4 regions of the Xanthobacter aminoxidans genome follow, and region 4 is predicted to be linked to each of the others. Evidence: riboswitches for the same ligand, from Rfam matches in the RefSeq annotation. Region 4 holds a riboswitch; each other region holds the start of a gene.

The links. A riboswitch is a leader RNA that binds a small molecule or an ion and turns the genes downstream of it on or off. The one in region 4 is predicted to bind cobalamin.
Region 1: linked by a shared signal. The riboswitch ahead of V5F74_RS09000 (ribonucleoside-diphosphate reductase subunit alpha) and the one ahead of V5F74_RS14995 (energy-coupling factor ABC transporter permease) in region 4 are both predicted to bind cobalamin.
Region 2: linked by a shared signal. The riboswitch ahead of V5F74_RS04840 (DUF1636 family protein) and the one ahead of V5F74_RS14995 (energy-coupling factor ABC transporter permease) in region 4 are both predicted to bind cobalamin.
Region 3: linked by a shared signal. The riboswitch ahead of V5F74_RS11440 (TonB-dependent receptor plug domain-containing protein) and the one ahead of V5F74_RS14995 (energy-coupling factor ABC transporter permease) in region 4 are both predicted to bind cobalamin.

The regions. Positions count from the first base shown of each region.
Region 1 covers NZ_JBAFUS010000002.1:5,295-10,216, reverse strand. The annotation lists gene V5F74_RS09005 (ribonucleotide-diphosphate reductase subunit beta) at 1-387, opposite strand, end outside; gene V5F74_RS09000 (ribonucleoside-diphosphate reductase subunit alpha) at 411-3,272, opposite strand; cobalamin riboswitch at 3,427-3,624, opposite strand; gene V5F74_RS08995 (short-chain fatty acyl-CoA regulator family protein) at 4,182-4,922, opposite strand, start outside.
Region 2 covers NZ_JBAFUS010000001.1:1,061,272-1,066,193, reverse strand. The annotation lists gene glyS (glycine--tRNA ligase subunit beta) at 170-2,509, shown strand; cobalamin riboswitch at 2,724-2,920, shown strand; gene V5F74_RS04840 (DUF1636 family protein) at 3,118-3,486, shown strand; gene cobW (cobalamin biosynthesis protein CobW) at 3,483-4,517, shown strand; gene cobN (cobaltochelatase subunit CobN) at 4,521-4,922, shown strand, end outside.
Region 3 covers NZ_JBAFUS010000002.1:523,461-528,382, reverse strand. The annotation lists gene V5F74_RS11445 (ABC transporter substrate-binding protein) at 1-307, opposite strand, end outside; gene V5F74_RS11440 (TonB-dependent receptor plug domain-containing protein) at 371-2,359, opposite strand; cobalamin riboswitch at 2,466-2,664, opposite strand; gene V5F74_RS11435 (ABC transporter substrate-binding protein) at 2,993-4,213, shown strand; gene V5F74_RS11430 (branched-chain amino acid ABC transporter permease) at 4,530-4,922, shown strand, end outside.
Region 4 covers NZ_JBAFUS010000002.1:1,265,803-1,270,724, reverse strand. The annotation lists gene V5F74_RS15005 (hypothetical protein) at 1-296, shown strand, start outside; gene V5F74_RS15000 (copper chaperone PCu(A)C) at 447-938, shown strand; cobalamin riboswitch at 1,030-1,271, shown strand; gene V5F74_RS14995 (energy-coupling factor ABC transporter permease) at 1,309-1,992, shown strand; gene V5F74_RS14990 (DUF983 domain-containing protein) at 2,053-2,622, opposite strand; gene V5F74_RS14985 (hypothetical protein) at 2,700-3,077, opposite strand; gene V5F74_RS14980 (aldo/keto reductase) at 3,225-4,061, shown strand; gene V5F74_RS14975 (cation transporter) at 4,111-4,922, opposite strand, start outside.

The DNA.
Region 1 (4,922 bases), 1.3 Mb from region 4:
GGTGAGGTGGCGGTAGATGGCGAGCACGATGTTGTTCGCCACCAGGCTCTCGGAGGCGGCGAAGAAGCCGAGGTTGCGCTTCAGCATGCGCCGCTCGTCCTCGGTGAGGCCGTCGCGTGACTTCCACAGCGCGATATCCGCCTGCATGGACACCTCGGTGGGCATCCAGTGATTGTTGCAGCCGGACAGGTATTTCTCCCATGCCCAATGGTACTTCATCGGCAAAAGCTGGTTCACGTCGGCGCGCGCATTGATCATGCGCTTCTCGTCCACGGTGACGCGGGCGCCGTTGCGATCGATCTCCCCGAGGCCGGTGGCTTCGGAGGGACCGGCCGGAATGCCGGGCATGATGGCGGGCTGTGGCTTGGTGTCAGACCAGTCGAGCATGGTTTCTTGTCCTTGTCCGCCGGTCACTGGCAGGCTTCGCAGGTGGGGTCGTTGATGGCGCAGGCGTTGCCCCACGCTTCGCTGTCGACAGCTTCGCCGGAAATGGCTGCGGGGAAAGCCGCTACGGCGGGCGGAACCGTGGCGGCGACGGCGTTGAGCTTGCCGTCGGTGCCCTTGAGCGTGGACTTCTCCACATGTGTGGCCGAGCGCGACCTGAGGTAGTAGGTCGTCTTCAGCCCCCGCTTCCAGGCCAGACGGTAGAGCTCATCGAGCTTCTTGCCGGAAGGGCTCGCAATGTAGAGGTTGAGGGACTGGGCCTGATCGATCCATTTCTGCCGGCGCTCGGCCGCCTCCACGAGCCAGGCCGGGTCGATCTCGAAGGCCGTGGCGTAGAGGTCCTTCAGGTCGTCCGGAATCCGGGCGATTTCGCCCAGGCTCCCGTCGAAATATTTGAGGTCTGAAACCATCACCTCGTCCCAGAGTCCGCGCGCCTTCAGGTCATGGACGAGAGCGGCGTTCACCACGGTGAAGTCGCCCGACATGTTCGATTTGACATAGAGGTTCTGATACGCCGGCTCGATCGACTGGCTGACACCGCAGATGTTCGAGATGGTGGCCGTGGGCGCGATGGCCATGCAGTTGGAATTGCGCATGCCGGTGGCAACCACCCGCTGGCGCAGGCTGTCCCAGTCGAGTGTCCGGGACCGGTCGAAATCCGCACCGCCGCGCGCCTCGGCGAGCCGTTCGAGGGAGTCAATGGGCAGGATGCCCTGCGACCAGAGCGAGCCCGCAAAGCTCGGATAGCGCCCGCGCTCGGCAGCGAGATCCACCGAGGCGGAGATGGCATGGAAGGAGATTGCCTCCATGCTCTCATCCGCGAAACGCACCGCCGCGTCCGAGCCGTAGGGAAGGCGAAGCGCCTGAAGCGCATCCTGGAAGCCCATGATGCCGAGGCCGACGGGACGATGCCGGAGGTTGGATCGGCGCGCCTCGGGGATAGTGTAGAAATTGATGTCGATGACGTTGTCCAGCATCCGCATGGCGATGCGCACCGTGCGCGCCAGCTTCTCCATGTCCAGGCGGCCATCGGCGATATGGGAGAACAGGTTGACCGAGCCGAGGTTGCAGACCGCCACCTCGTCATCCGAGGTGTTCAGCGTGATTTCCGTGCAGAGATTGGAGGAATGCACCACGCCCACGTGCTGCTGGGGCGAGCGGATATTGCACGGATCCTTGAAGGTGATCCAGGGATGGCCGGTCTCGAACAGCATGGTCAGCATGCGCCGCCACAGATCGAGCGCCCGCACCTGCTTGAAGACCTTCATTTCCCCCCGCGCGGCCCGCGCTTCATAGGCGAGATAGGCGGCCTTGAATGCGGGGCCGTAAAGGTCGTGGAGATCGGGCGCCTCATCGGGGGAGAACAGGGTCCACGGGCCGTCCTCTTCCACCCGCTCCATGAACAGGTCCGGCACCCAGTTGGCGGTGTTCATGTCATGGGTGCGGCGGCGCTCGTCGCCGGTGTTCTTGCGCAGATCGAGGAAGTCCTCGATGTCCACATGCCAGGTCTCCAGATAGGCGCAGACCGCGCCCTTGCGCTTGCCGCCCTGATTCACCGCGATGGCGGTGTCATTCGCCACCTTCAGGAAAGGCACCACGCCCTGGCTCTCGCCATTGGTACCCTTGATGTGGGCTCCGAGGCCGCGCACCCGGGTCCAGTCATTGCCGAGGCCGCCGGAATATTTGGCGAGCAGCGCATTGTCCTTCACCGCCTTGAAGATGCCGTCCAGGTCATCCGCCACCGTGGTGAGGAAGCAGGAGGAGAGCTGGGCGCGCAGCGTCCCAGCATTGAACAAAGTCGGCGTGGAGGCCATGAAGTCGAAGGAGGAGAGGAGATCGTAGAATTCGATCGCCCGCGCCTCCCGGTCGATCTCGCGCAAGGCCAGGCCCATGGCGACGCGCATGAAAAAGGCCTGCGGCAGCTCGAAGCGCGTACCGCGCACATGCAGGAAATAGCGGTCGTAGAGCGTCTGAAAGCCCAGATAGTCGAAGGCGAGGTCCCGCTCCGGCTTGAGGGCGGCAGCCAGCCGGGAAAGGTTGAAGCGACCGAGCTCGGGATCGAGCAGGTCATTGGCGATGCCGGTCCTCACATAGGCGCCGAGATAATCGCCGTAGCGCTCCGCCATCTCGGCCTGCGTCGCCTGTTCCGGCCGACCGGCGACGAAGCTCAGGGCCTCGCGGCGCAGCTTGTCCAGCAGGAGGCGCGCGCTGACCTTGGAATAGTTCGGCTCGGTCTCCACCAGCGTGCGCGCCGCCAGGATGGGCGCCTGCGCCAGTTCATCCAGCGAGATGCCGTCATAGAGGTTGCGTCGCGCCTCGTTCAGCACTGCCACGGCCGAGACGCCGTCGAGCCCGGCGCAGGCCTCGCCGATGACGGTCGAAAGGCGGGCGGCATCCAGCGGCACCAATGCGCCGTCGGCGGTTCTCACATGCAGCACGGCGGCGGCATCACCGCCCGGATGCACCACGGCGAGGGCCTTCGCGCGTTCCCGCGCCCGCGCCTCGCGATAGAGCACATAGGCGCGGGCGACCTTGTGATGCTCTCCGCGCATGAGGGCCAGTTCCACCTGGTCCTGCACATCCTCGATATGGAAGGTGCGTCCGACGTCGGGACGCCGGGTGAGGTTCGCCACGATCTGGTCGGTCAGCCCCGCCACAATGTCGTGGATGCGGCGGGACGCGGCAGCCGACTGTCCCTCCACGGCCAGGAACGCCTTGGTCAGGGCCACCGCGATCTTGGCGGCATCGAACGGCGTGACCGCCCCATTGCGGCGGATGAGCTGATAGCCGGGCGCGCTGGCGACCGCTTCAACATCAGGGGCCGGCATGGAAAATCTGTAGCTGCCATTGGCATGGCGTTCGGCGGTCGCTGGCATCATCATCCCCGATGAATGTGGGGACGGAGAGCAGGCGGACGCATGCCGAAACAGGGGGAGGCGCACGCCACCCGCAGCAAGCGCCTCACCGGGACACCCCGCCCGTGGACGTACTGGTGTCGCGGCAGGTCTCCTGGCTCGCGGGTCATCATTCTTGTCCGTCTTCCCAAGGCCATGGGGCCTCAGTGACATGGGTGAACAAGAACTCGCCGCTTACAGTTGCGGGGGCAGCGCCGGCTTTGGACCGGCTTCCCTCTTAGCTCTCGATCTTGCGAGTCGAGAGACCGTGACCACCAGATTTAGTGGCTATTGCGGCGGCAATGTCAATACTTTGCGCCTGCGGAGTCCCCTCCCGCACGGACGGACCTGACGGCGGAGGTGCGACCTACGGGGATTTTCCCGCAGCCTGTTTGACCCCTCGCAATGCCCACCGGCGGCCGTCGTGCCGAAGATTGGCACGCTCTCCCACGCGATCTACTCTCGCGTGCGGCCGCAGATTTCCCGGGCGCCGTATCATGTCGCGCATGGGCTCCAGGCTGACGCGCATCGGGTGCCCGATCGGCTCATGAAATACAAGGTCACCGGCATCCATGATGCCTCGCCTCAACGGACCTTGTCCACGGGTTGGTCCCGCGAACAAAGACGTCACCGGGCCACCAGACCCCGGAGAAATTGGCGCGCGGCAGACCGCCGCCGCCGCGCGCCCGAACCCGATGGCCCTGTCAGCCTGCGATGTTTGCGCTCCATCGATGACCGATGGGGAACAGGAGCGGTCACACGCAAGGAACCCGATTCTTCAACCGGATAGGGCCCAACCATCGGTGTGATCGGGTGCTGGAGGTCAGAATATCCCTCGCCCTGTCACCCCTCGGAGTAGGGCGTGAAGACACTCCTATTCTCATCCACCGTCAGAAGGCGGCCGATCAGCGGGAAGGCACGCTGCGGGCATGACGGCCGCTCGCACACCTTGCATCCTGCACCGATGGGAATGGCCGCGCTGGGATCATCCAGAGCGAGGCCTTTGGAGTAAACCAGCCGTCCGGCGTGGCGGATGTCGCATCCGAGGCCGATGGCGAAGGTCTTCCCCGGATCACCATAGCCGCCGGCGGAGTGATGCACCGTACGAGCGATCCACAGATAGGTGCGTCCGTCGGGCATCTGCGCCACCTGGGTGAGAATCCTTCCGGGTTGGGCGAATGCCTCGTAGACGTTCCACAACGGGCAGGTGCCACCCACCCGGGAGAAATGGAAATCGGTCGCCGACTGCCGCTTCGAAATATTTCCCGCCCGATCCACCCGAATGAAGAAGAAGGGCACGCCCGTCGCTCCCGGGCGCTGCAGCGAACTAAGACGATGGCAGATCGTCTCGAAGCCGACGCCGAACCGTGCGCCGAGACGCTCGATGTCATAACGCTCCTGCTCCGCCGCGGCGACGAAGACGCGGTACGGCATCAGCAATGCGCCGGCGAAGTAATTGGCAAGGCCGATCCGTGTGAGCGCTCGGGTTTCCTTCACGCCCGCCGATGCCTCTTCGGCAAGGCGTTCAATCAGCGCGCCCTGCTCCAGGAAAGCAAGCTGGGTGGCGATCTGGAACGCCCGCTG
Region 2 (4,922 bases), on a different contig from region 4:
CAGATTGCATCGCAATCTGATTGGATCACGCGTTCTCTTCCCTGAGTTTAGAGCGCGATCCGGGCGGATTGTTTCAATCCGCCCGGATCGCGCTCTAGCACAGGCCGCGAAATTCACCCGCCGCGCGCAAGCGCCAGCCTCCCCGCATGGGGAGGACGAGCCCGAACCGATGCCCGATCTTCTGCTCGAACTTTTCTCCGAGGAAATCCCCGCCCGCATGCAGGCCCAGGCGGCCGACGCGCTGAAGAAGCTCGTCACCGACGCACTGGTGGAGCGCGGCCTGCTCTACGAGGGCGCGAAGGCCTTCGTGACGCCGCGCCGCCTCGCGCTGGCCGTGCACGGCCTGCCCGGCCGTCAGGCCGACCAGCGGGAGGAGAAGAAGGGGCCGCGCGTGGGCGCGCCCGAGCAGGCGGTGGCCGGCTTCCTTAAAAGCGCGGGTCTGGCCTCCCTCGATCAGGCGACCATCCAGTCCGACCCCAAGAAGGGCGATTTCTACGTGGCCGTGGTGGAAAAGCCCGGCCGCGCCACAACCGAGGTGGTGGCCGAGATCGTGCCGGACATCATCCGCAAGTTCCCCTGGCCGAAGTCCATGCGCTGGGGGGCCGGCACGCTGCGCTGGGTGCGCCCGCTCCATTCCATCGTCGCCACCTTCGGCGCCGAGGGGGATGAGCCGGAGGTGGTGCATTTCTCGGTGGACGGCATCGAGGCCTCCAACGTCACCCGCGGCCACCGCTTCATGGCGCCCGAGCCTTTCACCGTGAAGCGGCTGGACGACTGGATGGCGAAGCTGGAGGCCGCCAGGGTGGTGGCCGACCGCGACCGCCGCAAGGAAATCATCCTCAACGACGCCAAGGACCTCGCGCTCGCCGCCGGCCTTGAGCTGGTGGAGGACGAGGGCCTGCTGGACGAGGTGTGCGGGCTGGTGGAATGGCCCGTGGTGCTCATGGGATCGTTCGAGGAACGCTTCCTCGACATTCCGGACGAGGTGATCCGCGCCACCATCCGCGCCAACCAGAAGTGCTTCGTGCTGAAGGACCCCAAGACCGGGCGCCTCGCCAACCGCTTCATCCTCATCTCCAACCTCGTCGCCTCGGACGGCGGCGCGGCCATCGTCGCCGGCAACGAGCGGGTCATCCGCGCCCGGCTGTCGGACGCGAAATTCTTCTGGGACACGGACCGGCTGAACGGCCTCGCCAGCCGCATGCCCAAGTTCCAGTCCATCACCTTCCACGAGAAGCTGGGCTCCCAGGCCGAGCGCATTGAGCGCATCGTCCGCCTCGCCAAGGAGCTGGCCCCCAAGGTGGGTGCGCCGGTGGCGCTGGCCGAGGAGGCCGCGCTGGTGGCGAAGGCGGATTTGCTCACCGAGGTGGTGGGCGAATTCCCCGAGCTTCAGGGCCTCATGGGCCGCTATTACGCGCAGGGCGAGAACCTGCCGGCTGAGGTCGCCGCCGCCTGCGAGGAGCACTACAAGCCGCAGGGTCCGAACGACCGTGTGCCGACCGCGCCGGTCTCCGTGGCCGTGGCGCTGGCGGACAAGATCGACACGCTGGTGGGCTTCTGGGCGATCGATGAGAAGCCGACCGGGAGCAAGGACCCCTATGCGCTGCGGCGGGCGGCGCTGGGGGTGATTAGGATTGTGCTGGAGAATGGGATTCGGTTGAGGTTGGTTGATGCGGTTGAATTCCAGGCTCGAGCTTTTCGAACTCAAACCTACGTAAAACGAGCTGAGAACGCTGGGTACAAGGCGATTTTTTCAAGAGTCGGTTTGGGCGATGCGATGGAGATGATTTGGCCGGATGAAATTATGGGAGGGACATTGCCGCCTATGTCCGAGGCCATCTCTATCATCCGTTCCACTCCCTCAAACAAAGAGCTTTATCTAGGAATCGTTTCTGAGGGCGAAATAGACAACGAACGTCCGATCTATCAAGTGAGCGGTCCTTCAAATCCCCGAACGATTGCAGACCTCCTCTCATTTCAGAGCGCCGACCTCCTCGCCTTCTTCGCCGACCGCCTGAAAGTCTACCTCCGCGACCGCGGCGCCCGTCACGATCTCGTCGATGCCGTCTTCGCCCTCGAAGGGCAGGACGACCTCCTCCTCGTCGTCCGCCGCGTGGAGGCGCTGGCCGCCTTCCTCGCCACCGAGGATGGCAGGAACCTGCTCGCCGGCTATCGCCGCGCGGTGAACATCCTGCGCATCGAGGAGAAGAAGGACGGCCGCGCCTTCGCCGGCCCCACCTCCGCCGCGCTGCTCAAGGAGCCGGCCGAGGAGCACCTCGCCGCCGCCATCGAGGACGTGAAGGCCCGCGTCTCCAGGGCCGTCGCGGCCGAGGATTTCGAGGCCGCCATGACCGCGCTGTCGGACCTGCGCCAGCCGGTGGATGCCTTCTTCGACGCCGTGACGGTGAACGACGCCGATCCCGCGCTGCGCGAGAACCGCCTGAAGCTGCTCGACGAAATCCGCGCCGCCACCCGCGGCATCGCCGATTTCGACCGCATCGAGGGGTAGGGCGCCCCGGCCGACTGCAACGCAGCGCAGCGGAGTGGAAGGAGAGCCGGGGGCCAGCGCAAGGAGCCTCCGCGCAGCGGGCAAAGCCCGAGACCGCCGGATATTGAAGCGCCTGCGGCGGTGCCTTGCGCTGGGCCCCGGCTCGGCGCTCCGGCTTCGCCGTCGCTGGTCCGGGGTTCTACGCCCTCATTTGACAATCCCGCCCGCCACTGCCTTTAGTGGCGGCGTCGAAGGTCCCGTGGTCCCACACGGGCGTAAAAGGGAATGCGGTGCGGGGAGACCCCCCAATGCCGCGGCTGCCCCCGCAACTGTCGGCGGTGAGCCCCTGCCAGACGCCACTGGAGCAATCCGGGAAGGCGGCGGGGGCGGTGAACCGCGAGCCAGGAGACCTGCCTTCGACGAGGTCCGCGCCGGGCGGGGTGCTCCGGTATTGCGTCCCTTCGAGCCCGTGCGCGCGGGCGCTCGCACCCGTGGACGTTTCGGTGGAGCGCGGCGCGATTCCCGACAGCACAGCACCCGAGCCGGGCGGCGACAGCGCGGAAGCCGGCTGCGCGCCCCAAGCTGCGCCAGAAGCCGCGCGCGAAACCGCCCCCGCCGTCACCCTCCTCATCTGCACCACCTGCCGCGCCCCCGGCAATGACGCCCCACCCGACGCCCAGCGTGACGGCGCCCGCCTCCTCGCCTCCGCCTGCGCCGCATCCCTCCCCGAAGGCGTCGCGGTGGAAGGCGTCGCGGTCGAAGGCGTTTCCTGTCTCGCCAATTGCAAGCGCGCGCTCTCCGCCGCCATGGTTCGCCGCGATGGCTGGACCTATGTGTTCGGCGACCTCTCCCCCGACAGCGCCGCTGACCTTCTCACCGGCGCCGCGCTTCTCGCAGGCTCGCCAGACGGCCTGATGCCCTGGCGCGGCCGGCCGGATGCTCTCAAGCGCGGCATGGTCGCGCGCATTCCCCCGCTTTTCCCCAAGGAGACCCGATGACCTCCCTCGCCCGCGTGCCCTGCACCATCGTCACCGGCTTCCTCGGTGCCGGAAAGACGACGCTGATCCGCCATGTGCTGGAGAATGCCGGCGGCAAGCGCCTCGCGGTGATCGTCAACGAGTTTGGCGACGTGGGCATCGACGGCGAGATCCTGAAGGGCTGCGGCATCGAGAGCTGCGACGAGGGCTCCATCGTGGAACTGGCCAACGGCTGCCTGTGCTGCACCGTGGCGGATGATTTCGTGCCGGCGCTGGACCAGATCCTCGCCCGCGCGCCGAAGGTGGATCATATCCTCATCGAGACCTCCGGCCTCGCGCTGCCGAAGCCGCTGGTGCAGGCCTTCCAGTGGCCGGCCATCAAGGGCCGGGTGACGGTGGACGGCGTGATCGCGGTGGTGGACGGCCCGGCGCTGGCGGAAGGCCGCGTCGCCCCTGATCTCGCCGCGCTGGACGCGCAGCGGGCCGGGGACGAAAGCCTCGACCATGACGATCCCGTGGAAGAAGTGTTCGAGGACCAGATCGCCTGTGCCGATCTCGTCATCCTCTCCAAGTCCGATCTGCTCGATGCGGCCGGATTCATCGCCGCCGAGAAGGCGGTGGCCGGCGCCCTGCCGCGCGCGGTGAAGCTGGTGCGATCCTCCGGCGGCAAGGTGGATCTGGCCGTGCTGCTCGGCCTCGGCGTCGGCGCGGAAGACCTGATCGACACCCGCCGCACCCATCACGACGACGAGGAAGACCACGACCACGACGAGTTCGAGAGCATCGTCCTCGCCTTGCCCGAGATCGCCGATCCCGCCGCGCTGGCCGCCCGCGTGGTGAAGGCGGCGGAGACGCCGGACGTGCTGCGCGTGAAGGGCTTCGCCGCTGTGGAAGGCAAGCCGCTGCGCCTGCTGGTGCAGGGCGTCGGCCCGCGCGTGTCGCACCATTTCGATCGCGCGTGGGGCGCGGGCGAGGCGCGGCGCGGGGCGCTGGTGGTCATCGGCCTCAAGGGCTTCGACCGCGCGGCGGTGGAACAGGCCATCCTCGGCTAGCCCATGCACATCCTCGCCACCACATCGACGAGCATGGAGGAGTTGGCCGAGCCGGTCGACCTCGCCCAGCCGCCCGGCGACATGGTGGCCCTCTCCTTCACCGACAGCGATCTCATCGCCCTCGCCGCCGCCTGGCGGGCGCGCGGCGGTGCGGTGCCTAGCCTGCGCCTCGCGCGGCTGAAGGATCTGCGCCACCCCATGTCCGTGGACCTGTGGGTGGAGAAGATCGCGGCCAAGGCGAAGGTGGTGCTGGTGCGCCAGCTCGGCGGGCTGGATTGGTGGCGTTACGGCGCCGAGCAATTGGCCGCCACGGCCCGCGCCCGTGGCATCGCCCTTGCGCTGCTGCCCGGCGAGGACCAGGACGACCCGCGCCTCGCCGCCCTCTCCACGCTGCCGCAGGATACG
Region 3 (4,922 bases), 740 kb from region 4:
CGGCGGTGGCGGTGCGGGTGGTGTAGGCGCCGGCAAGCACGAGGTCCGGCTTCAGCGGCACCACCTCTTCCGCCAGCCCGCGATTGACCGGCACGTCGCGCGCGATGTCCGCCACGTTGGAGGCGAGCGGGTCGCGCGCGAGATGGGTGACGGAGAGCACCTGTCCGGGATCAGCGAGGCGCAGGGCCAGCTCGTCCGTGCACAAATTGAGGGAGACGACGCGGGGCCGGGCGAGCGCCTCCTCCGCCCGCGCCGGAGCGCAGGCCAGAAGGGCCGCGAGCATCAGCCCGGCCGCCGCGCCTTTCACCAAAACCTCACCGATCAAACCTCACCGATCATTCCTCACCAATCAAACCTCACCAACCAAACCTCACCAGGTGAGCTTCACTCCGCCATAGGCACCGAAGCCGGGGGCGAGGAAGCCGTTGGGGTTCTCGTAGGTCTGGTTGAACAGATTGTCGATGCGCCCGAACACGGTGGTGACGGTATTCAGCCGGTAGTTGGCCGCCAGATTCACCACGGTATAGCCGGGCTGGTCGATGTAGTTCGACGTGAGGCGCACGATGTCCCACCAGGAGGAGGCATAGACGAGGCTCGCCGCCAGATCGAGTTCGTCGGTCGGCCGCCAGCCCAGCGTCAGGCTCACCTTGTTGTTGGGCCGGCGCAGGGGATAGCAGGAGGTGGCGTTGATGGGCGCGCAGGCGGCGCCGAAGGGCTGGCCCGGCGGCACATAGCCCACCACGTCGGTGTAGGTGTAGTCCACCCGCGCATCGATGCGGTCCGTCACCTTCACCGCCACGAACGCCTCCACGCCCTGGGTCACGGCGCTGGAGATGTTGACGTTCTGGAACGTCACCGGATCGTAGCTGATGAGATTGGTGATGTTGTTGTGGAAGTACGTGACCCCGAACAGCACGCGCTCGCCGAACGCCTTCTGCTCGAAGCCCGCATCCCAGCCTTCGCTCTCCTCCGGCTGGAGGTTCACATTGCCATAGTAGGGCGCGTAGAGCTGGTAGAGGGTGGGCGCCTTGAAGCCGGTGCCGTAGCTCGCCTTCAGCTTGGTGCCCGTCTCGTCGAACAGCAGCGCCGGGGCGAGGCGGAAGGTGGTGTGGTCGCCGAAACTGTCGTCGGCGTCGTAGCGCACGTTGGCGGCGAAGAAGAGCCGGTTCCAGACGTTGCCCTGGTACTCGGCATAGACGCCCGTGTCGCCGGTGGCGGCGTCCACATTGGTGTAGGCGGTGGAGGAGGTGATGGACTCGTTCCGCCGCTCGGCGCCCACCAGCAGGTTCTGGCCCGGCGCCATCAGATAGTTGGAGCGCACGTAATAGACCTGCCGGTCGCCGTCATAGGTGCCGTTCACGCTCGGGTTCGGCCCCACGGTGGGGTTCGACGTGGTCAGCTCGCTCGCGCCGAAGGAGGTGACGAGAGCGCCGTCCAGCGCGGTCCACACGCCCTCCCCCTTGGTGAAGAACATCCCCGTATAGGCGGTGGAGCGCAGCGCCGCCGGGATGCCGGCATAGGTGGGCGGGGGGAAGACGTCCGGCGTGAAGGCGAGGCTGGTGTCGATGTAGCGGGCGACGAAATTCACCGCGAAGGTTTCGGTGGCCTGCCAGTCGAGCCGGGTGGAATAGGTCCAGTTGTCATAGGCGTTGGGATTGCGCGGCCAGAAGGGGGGCACGATGTTCTGCGGCGTCACCGGGATCTCGGTGGACGAGAAGTGGGTGACGTTGAACGAATAGGCCAGCTTCTCGGTGGCGCCGGTGAGGCTCGCATACTGGTTGAAGGTGCCGAGCGCGCCGCCCTCCGCATAGGCGGACACCTTGGGCGGCCCCTCCCCCTTCTTGGTGGTGATGGAGATGACGCCGCCGATAGCATCCGAGCCGTAGAGGCCGGACTGCGGGCCGCGCAGCACCTCCACCCGTTCGAGATCGGAGGCGAGCAACTTGCCGAAATCGAACGCGCCGTTGGTGGCGGCGGGATTTCCGGCGTCGATGCCGTCGATCAGCACCTTCACATGGTTGGAATTGGTGCCGCGGATGAACACCGAGGTTGTGCCGCCCGGCCCGCCCGTCTGCACCACGTTGAGGCCGGGCAGCGATTGCAGCACGTCCGGCAGGGTACGCTGCTGGTTGCGGGCGATGTCCTGCTCGGTGACGATGCTGACGGAACTCGCCACCTCGGTCTCGGGCGTGGGAATGCCGGTGGCGCTCACCACCAGTTCGGGCAGATCGCCGGCATTCTGGTCGTCCGCCGTCTGGGCGAGCGCGGGCGAAACACAGGCAAGCGGAACACAGGCGAGCGTGAGCAGGGCCGCGGCCGGCAGTGCGCGGCGGGATCGGGACGGGACGGCGGAAGACATGAAGGCACTCGACGGCACGGGTGGTCCGTCACCGCGAACGAGGCATCCCCGGCCATATCGGGCCCGGAAAAACCGCCATCAGGAGAACCCCGCCCGACGTGCTCGCGCGTGACCACGGCTGACGGCAGGTCTCCTGGCTCGCGGGTCATCGCCCAGACTGCCGCCTTCCCAGGTCTCGCGACCCAGTGGCTGATGGCAGAGGACTCGCCGCTTACAGTTGCGGGGGCAGCCACGGCATTTCCGGCAAGGCCGGAGCACCGCGTTCCCTTTTGATCCCTTGCGGGAACCGTCACCGCGACCATAGGCGGCGGTCGCCCCCTGCGTCAACGGCACCTTCGCAGATGCAAAAACCTGAACGCAACTGCGGAAAGACCGCGCCGGGAGGCGTATCGCCCGATCACATCTTGCTCATTGCTTCAAGAATGCGTGGTCCGAAATCACCGGCGACCCGTATCGCGAGCGTGCGGCTGCCTGCAAAAACGGCAGCAGCAAAGGCCGCACCCGACATTCCGCTAGGTTATGGTGGCGCGCCCCGCGCAATTCGCTTAAACGATTGAGAGCCGCCCCGCCACCGAGCGGGCGGGTACTACAAAAGTATAATAACCGAATAATCGGGAACACAGGGAGTAGAAGATGCGACTGAGGAGCATGGTCGCGGCTTTGGCCGCAGGCGTTGCCGTTTTCGGGCTTGCCTTTTCCGGTGCAGCTTACGCCGCCGACCCCATCAAAATCGGCCTGACCGGCCCCTTCACCGGCGGCTCGTCCTCCATGGGCGTCAGCATGCGCGACGGCGTGAAGCTCGCCGTGGAAGAGGTGAACAAGGCCGGCGGCGTGCTCGGCCGTCCGCTGCAGCTCATCGAACGCGATGACGAGGCCAAGAACGAGGTGGGCGTGCAGATCGCCCAGGAGCTGATCAACAAGGAAGGCGTCGTCGCCACCCTCGGCTACATCAACACCGGCGTCGCCCTCGCCTCCCAGCGCTTCTATCAGGAAGCCGAGATCCCGGTGATCAACAACGTGGCCACCGGCACCCTGATCTCCAAGCAGTTCGTGCCGCCGGACAACAAGAACAACTACATCTTCCGCACCTCCGCCAACGACGCCATCCAGAGCGCCATGATCGCCGAGGAAGCGGTGAAGCGGCAGGGCTTCAAGAAGCCGGCCATCCTCGCCGACTCGACCAATTACGGCCAGCTCGGCCGCGCCGATCTGGTGAAGGCCCTCGCCACCATGGGCGTGAAGCCGGTTGCCGAAGAGAAGTTCAACATCGGCGACACCGACATGACCGCGCAGCTGCTGCGCGCCAAGGAAGCCGGCGCCGACGTGGTGCTGACCTACGCCATCGGCCCCGAGCTGGCGCAGATCGCCAACGGCATGGCCAAGCTCGGCTGGAAGGTGCCGATGATCGGCTCGTGGACGCTCTCCATGGCCAACTTCATCGACACCGCCGGTGCCAACGGCAACGGCGCGATGATGCCGCAGACCTTCATCCAGCTGCCCGACACCCCCAAGCGCAAGGCGTTCATCGAGGCCTATCAGGCGGCCTACAAGATCGACCGCATGCCTTCGCCGGTCTCGGCCGCGCAGGGCTATGATTCGGTGCTGCTGCTCGCCGCCGCCATCAAGCAGGCCGGCTCCACCGACGGCCGCAAGGTCCGCGACGCGCTGGAAAACCTCAACACCAAGGTCGAGGGCGTCGTCACCGTCTACGACAAGCCCTTCTCCGCCACCGACCACGAAGCCATCACCGCCAACATCCCGGTGTTCGGCCTCGTCAAGGACGGCCGCGTCGTCGCCGCCCATCCCGAAGACATCGCCGGCGACAAGGCGGTGCGTGTGAAGCCCAAGAACTGAGGCTGAGGGCTGGCGTTCGAGCGCGCGACCCGACACTCGATCACCGTCATCCCCCGGCTTGTCCGGGGGATCCACGGGGCGACCGGGAGTAGCGCCTGAGCCGTTAATGCCGGCCCAGCTGCGAAGTGGATGCCCCGGACAAGCCGGGGCATGACGGCGGTGATGGGGCCGGCAGCGGTGAGCAATGTCAGCCGCCTTCCCCAACGACCCGCCCCTTCGCCCACACCATTCGGATCGCCGCGCCATAGAGCGCGGCGGCCGGTTCGCCCGGAACCCTGCCCCGACGCGGGGGCCGCGCCCCCTTCCGGAGACCGTCATGAACGTCCTGTCGCAGCTCATCGTGAGCGGCATCGCCGTAGGCATGATCTACGGCGTCATCGCCTTCAGCTACCAGCTCACCTTCGCCACCTCGAAAACCCTGAACTTCGGCCAGGGCGAGGCCCTGATGCTGGGGGCGCTGGTGGGCCTCACCACCATCAATTTCCTCATCGGGCAGGCGCTCGGCACCCTGTGGGCCTACCTGCTCATGCTGCCCATCGTCTTCGCCTTCGGCCTCGCGCAGGGCGCGGTGGTGGAATGGCTCGGCGTGCGGCAGGCGGTGAAGGCGAAGTCGGAAGCCGGCTGGATCATGGCGACCATCGCGCTGGGCATCATCTTCCGCAATCTCGCCGAGAACATCTGGGGCCGCGACGCTTTGCGCTTCCCCTCC
Region 4 (4,922 bases):
CGCTCGAGCGCTCCGCCGGCACGGCCATGGCCAGCGCGCCCGGCGGCAGTGCCCTGTGCGCCCGCAGCACCGGAGTTCCGGACAACACCCCGGAGTCGCCGCAGGCAGACCATTCCGTCTGCTGCGCCCTCTGCGCCTTCCATTCTCTGGCGCCGATCCTCCCGGTTGCCGCCGACGCCGGACGTCCTGTCGCGACCCCCGCGATTTCCGAGCGGGCAGCCGTTGCCGTCGCAGAGGGAAGTGGTCGCGACCGCCGCGAGCCGCGGTCCTCGCAGGGTCCTCCCCTCGGCGCCTGACCCCTGACGCCTTCGAAGGCCGAATCTGCCCCGCCTGCGCGGCCACGCCATTGCGTGTCCGGCTCGGGTGGCGGGCGGCTCATCAAGTCCAACCAGCAGGTTCATCCCGCCATGGGGCAGAAGCCCCATTGGCGCAACCAAGGAGCACCCATGTCCATTTTCCATCTCGCCCGCCGTGCCGTGATGGCCGCTGCCGTCGCCACCGTCGCCCTGACGGGCGCTGCCGTGGCGCACGACTACAAGGCCGGCTCGCTGCAGATCGACCATCCCTGGTCGCGTGCGACGCCGGGCGGCGCCAGCGTCGCCGCCGGCTATCTGGTGGTGAAGAACACCGGCGCTGCGCCCGACCGCCTCATCTCCGCCACCGTGCCGTTCGCCGGCCGGGTCGAGATCCACGAGATGGCCATGAAGGACGGCGTCATGGTGATGCGGCCCATCCCGGACGGTCTCACCATCCCGGCCGGCGGCAGCGTCGAGCTGAAGCCGGGCGGCTACCACATCATGTTCATGGACCTGAAGTCCCCGCTCAAGGAGGGCACCTCTGTGGACGGCACGCTGACCTTCGAGAAGGCCGGCAGCGTGCCCGTGAAGTTCACGGTGGAGGGCCTCGGCGCCTCCGGCAGCGCCCATCCCGGCCACTGAGGCGGGAAACACACGCGCACGATGCGCCGGTCCGGAAGGTACCGGCGCGTTTCGCCTCCGGGATCGCTTGACAGCGCGGAGGTGTTCGGTGCCTGCTGCACGTGCGAACGGTGCTCCGGTTGCCACGGCATCCGGAGTGAAACGGGAATGGGGTAGGGCCTGAACCTGCGCGTAAATCCGCCGGGGTGGCCCGAAGCCCCAACCGCCCCCGCGACTGTGAGCGGCGAGCGATCTTCCAGTATGCCACTGGCCACAGCCCCTAGGGCCGGCCGGGAAGGCGGGGGTGAGCGTAGACCCGCGAGTCAGGAGACCGGCCGATCGCATGATGATAACCCTCGGGCCGTCGGGTGAGACGGCAACGGAGACCAGCATGCATATCGAACCCGGACTCGTGGACGGGGCCAAGATCGGCCTCAGCTATGTCACGGCGGCCGCCGCCGGCGGCTATGCCCTGAAGCTTGCCTATGAGGCGGCGCGCGAGCGCGGCGTCCTCTCGCTGGCCGGCCGCACCCTCGCCACCACCGCGCTGGTGTTCAGCTTCTTCGAGGTGCTGCCGCACTATCCGGTGGGCGTCTCGGAAGTGCACCTCATTCTCGGCTCGACCCTGTTCCTGATGTTCGGCGCGGCTCCGGCGGCGCTTGGCCTCGCCTTCGGCCTGCTCGTCCAGGGCCTGTTCTTCGCGCCGTTCGACCTGCCCCAGTACGGGATGAACGTGACGACCCTGCTGGTGCCGCTGTTCGGCGTCGCCGCCGTCGCGCGCCGCATCGTGGCGCCGGGCACGCCCTATGTGGAACTGAAGTACGGGCAGGCGCTCGCGCTCTCCACCACCTATCAGGCCGGCATCGTCGGCTGGGTGGCGTTCTGGGCCGTCTATGGCCAGGGCTTCGCATCCGAGAACATCGCCTCGGTGGCGACCTTTGGTGGCGCCTACATGCTCGTCATCATCGTCGAGCCGCTGGTGGACCTTGCGGTGCTTGCGGCCGCGAAGGCGCTGCATGGCGCCTTCAAGGGCGGCAACCCGCTGCTGGAGCGCCGGCTCTACGACGCGGCCTGATCGCGCCCGCAACCCTCGGATAACAGAACGCCGGCGGTGCTCCCGCCGGCGTTCTGCGTTTCAGGGGGCTTCGACCTGTGGGGGCAGGGCGGCTGGGGCTTCCGGGTCCGGCACCAGATGGCGGAGCGGATCGAAGCCGCCCACATGGTTCGCCCAGGCAAGGCCAACGGCGAGGCCCTTGGCGTGGGGCAGCACATGGAAGGCGGCCGCCACCGCCACCAGTTCGCTGGCCGCAAGCTCGAGCGCCAGCGGGAGCTCGCTGATAAGCTCCAGAATGCCGCCCACCAGTGATCCGGCCAGCAGTGCCAGCGGGATTGCCAGGACCGGCACGGCATTGGTCACGCGGGCATGGCCCAGCGCCTCGCCGCAGTGCGCGCAGGAGTCCGAAACCTGCATCCAGCGCCCGAACAGGGCACCTTCGCCGCAGGCCGGGCAACGCCCGGACCAGCCACGCCGCGCCGCCGCCTCGATGGGGCGGGGTGGGTTGAAGCCGTTGGTGTGATAGAGCCGCCGCGGCGCGCCGCGCGCCGGATCGAACGCGGTGCGGGTGACGGTGCCGAATTCCGCCGACATGGCGGCGCGGGCGCGCGCGAGCGCCTCCGAAGACGCGTGAGATTGCGTGTCTGACATGAACGAAAACCCGAAGGGCCGCATGGGCGGCAGGGACCGGAGGCGTCGGGAGGCTCCCGCGCCGGTTCAGCTTTGGGTCACGTCACGGGAGGGCCACGCGCCTGGGCGCCGCGGGCTTGCTCGGCCGGCCGGCGTTCGCAGCGCGCGGGGAGGTGCGCGATGCGCCGGCCATCGGGCGCCGCGAGCGCGGGTTGCGGCTCCACGGCAAGGCCGGGCGCCGAGGTCAGAACACAGGCGTCGCAGGGATGGGCCTTGAGAACCGTTCCGGTGTCTGCGCCATTGAGGCAGAGGTCCGGCAGCGTGCCGTCCGGCAGCGCATAGGCCGCAAGATCGACCGGTGCTTCGGAGGAGGGCAGGGCGACAGGCTGATGGGCAAACCCGAGCGTCAGCTGCGCCAGCACGAAAAGTGCTGCAGCCGCCACCCGCAAGCCCTTGAATCCCAAACCGATGCCCATGCTCCGCTTGTGTGCAACGCGGCAGAAGGGGTCAAGCGCGTGAATCTACGCAGCGTCTCCCTGCCGCAGGCCGGCTCTGGACCTGCCTGAAGCAGCCGTTATGGTCGCCCGCGACCAGCCAGCGGAACGAAGCCCGAGGAACCGCCCATGACCAAGACCGTGACCCTTCCCAATGGCGAGACCGTGCCCGCCCTCGGCCAGGGCACCTGGTACATGGGCGAGCGTTCCACCGCCCGCTCCGCCGAGGCGAAGGCCTTGCAGCGCGGCATCGACCTCGGCCTCACCCTGATCGATACGGCGGAGATGTATGCCGACGGCGGTGCCGAGGAGGTGGTGGGGGAGGCCATTGCCGGGCGTCGGGACGAGGTGTTCCTCGTCAGCAAGGTCTATCCCCACAACGCCAGCCGGACCGGCGTCGCCGCCGCCTGCGAGCGCAGCCTGAAGCGGATGAAGACCGACGTGATCGACCTTTATCTCCTCCACTGGCGCGGCAACCATCCCCTGTCCGAGACCATCGCCGGCTTCGAGGCGCTCCAGAAAGCCGGCAAGATCCGCCTCTGGGGCGTGAGCAACCTCGACACGGACGACATGGAGGAACTGCTCGCGACCAAGGGTGGCACTGCCTGCGCTGCCAACCAGGTGCTCTACAACCCGGGCCGCCGCGGGCCGGAATTCGACCTGTTCCCGGAAATGCGGGCCGCGCGCATCCCGGTCATGGCCTACAGCCCCATCGAGCAGGCCCGCCTGCCGCGTGGCGGGGCGCTGGGCGCCGTGGCGAAGAAGCACGGCGTGGACCCGTTCCAGGTGGCGCTCGCCTGGGTGATGCGCAGCGGGGACGTCATCGCCATCCCCAAGGCGAGCCGCGTCGAGCATGTGGAGATGAATGCCGCCGCGCGCGATCTGGTGCTGGACGCCGAAGACCTCGCCGCCATCGACAAGGCCTTTCCCCCGCCGCGCCGCAAGGTGGGGCTGGAGATGCTCTGAAGCACTTTCAAGCGAAGTGGATGCCGGTTCGCGTGAAAATGCAGATGCTCTAGGCCGTTCGCGCGTCCGGATCGTAGGGCGCGGCGATGACCACCACGTCGGCGTCGGGTATGGCGGCGGTCAGTGTCTGGCGCAGGCCCTGCGTCACCGAGCTGACGTCGGCGATGGTGCGCCCGGGCGCAAAGCCCACCGTGATCTCCACATGGGCGACATTGCCGGACTTGCGGGTCCGAACGCCGATGAGCTGCTCGTAGCGATCGAAGTAGGCGGCGAGTGCGGCGTTGACCTTCATCTGGAGCGGCTCGGCCAGCGCCCGGTCGAGAAGGTCCGGCAGGGCTTCCGAGATCATGGCGCCGCCGATGGCCAGCATGAAGGCGGCGCCGATAAGCCCGCCGATATCGTCGGCGGCCAGCCCCACCTCGGTATGCGGCAGCAGCACGTCGAGGGCGACGCACACCACGACCGTCACCGAGGCGACTGCCTTGGCGATGCGGGCGCGGAACTGGCTGAGCACGATGATAGAGGTGCCCGCGCGCGTCGCCCGCCACAGCGGAACCAGCGGCGCCAGATTCGTGAACAGGTTGTAGACGACAAGCCCCAGGGCGGCGGCCACCCAGAATGGCGGCAGCGGCTCGGATTCGGTCGAGTCCATCACCTTGATGAGGATGAACACCGCCGCGAGCAGCAGCAGCACGCCGATGGCGGCCGCGAACATGCGCTCGAGCTTGCCGATGCCGAAATCGTAGAAATACATGCGGCCGCGATGGGCGGCGCGCAGCGTCACCAGCGCGAGGCCTTCCACCAGAAGCAGCAGGCCGCCGCGCAGGAGTTCCGCCAGCATGGCCAGCGAACCGATCCGCG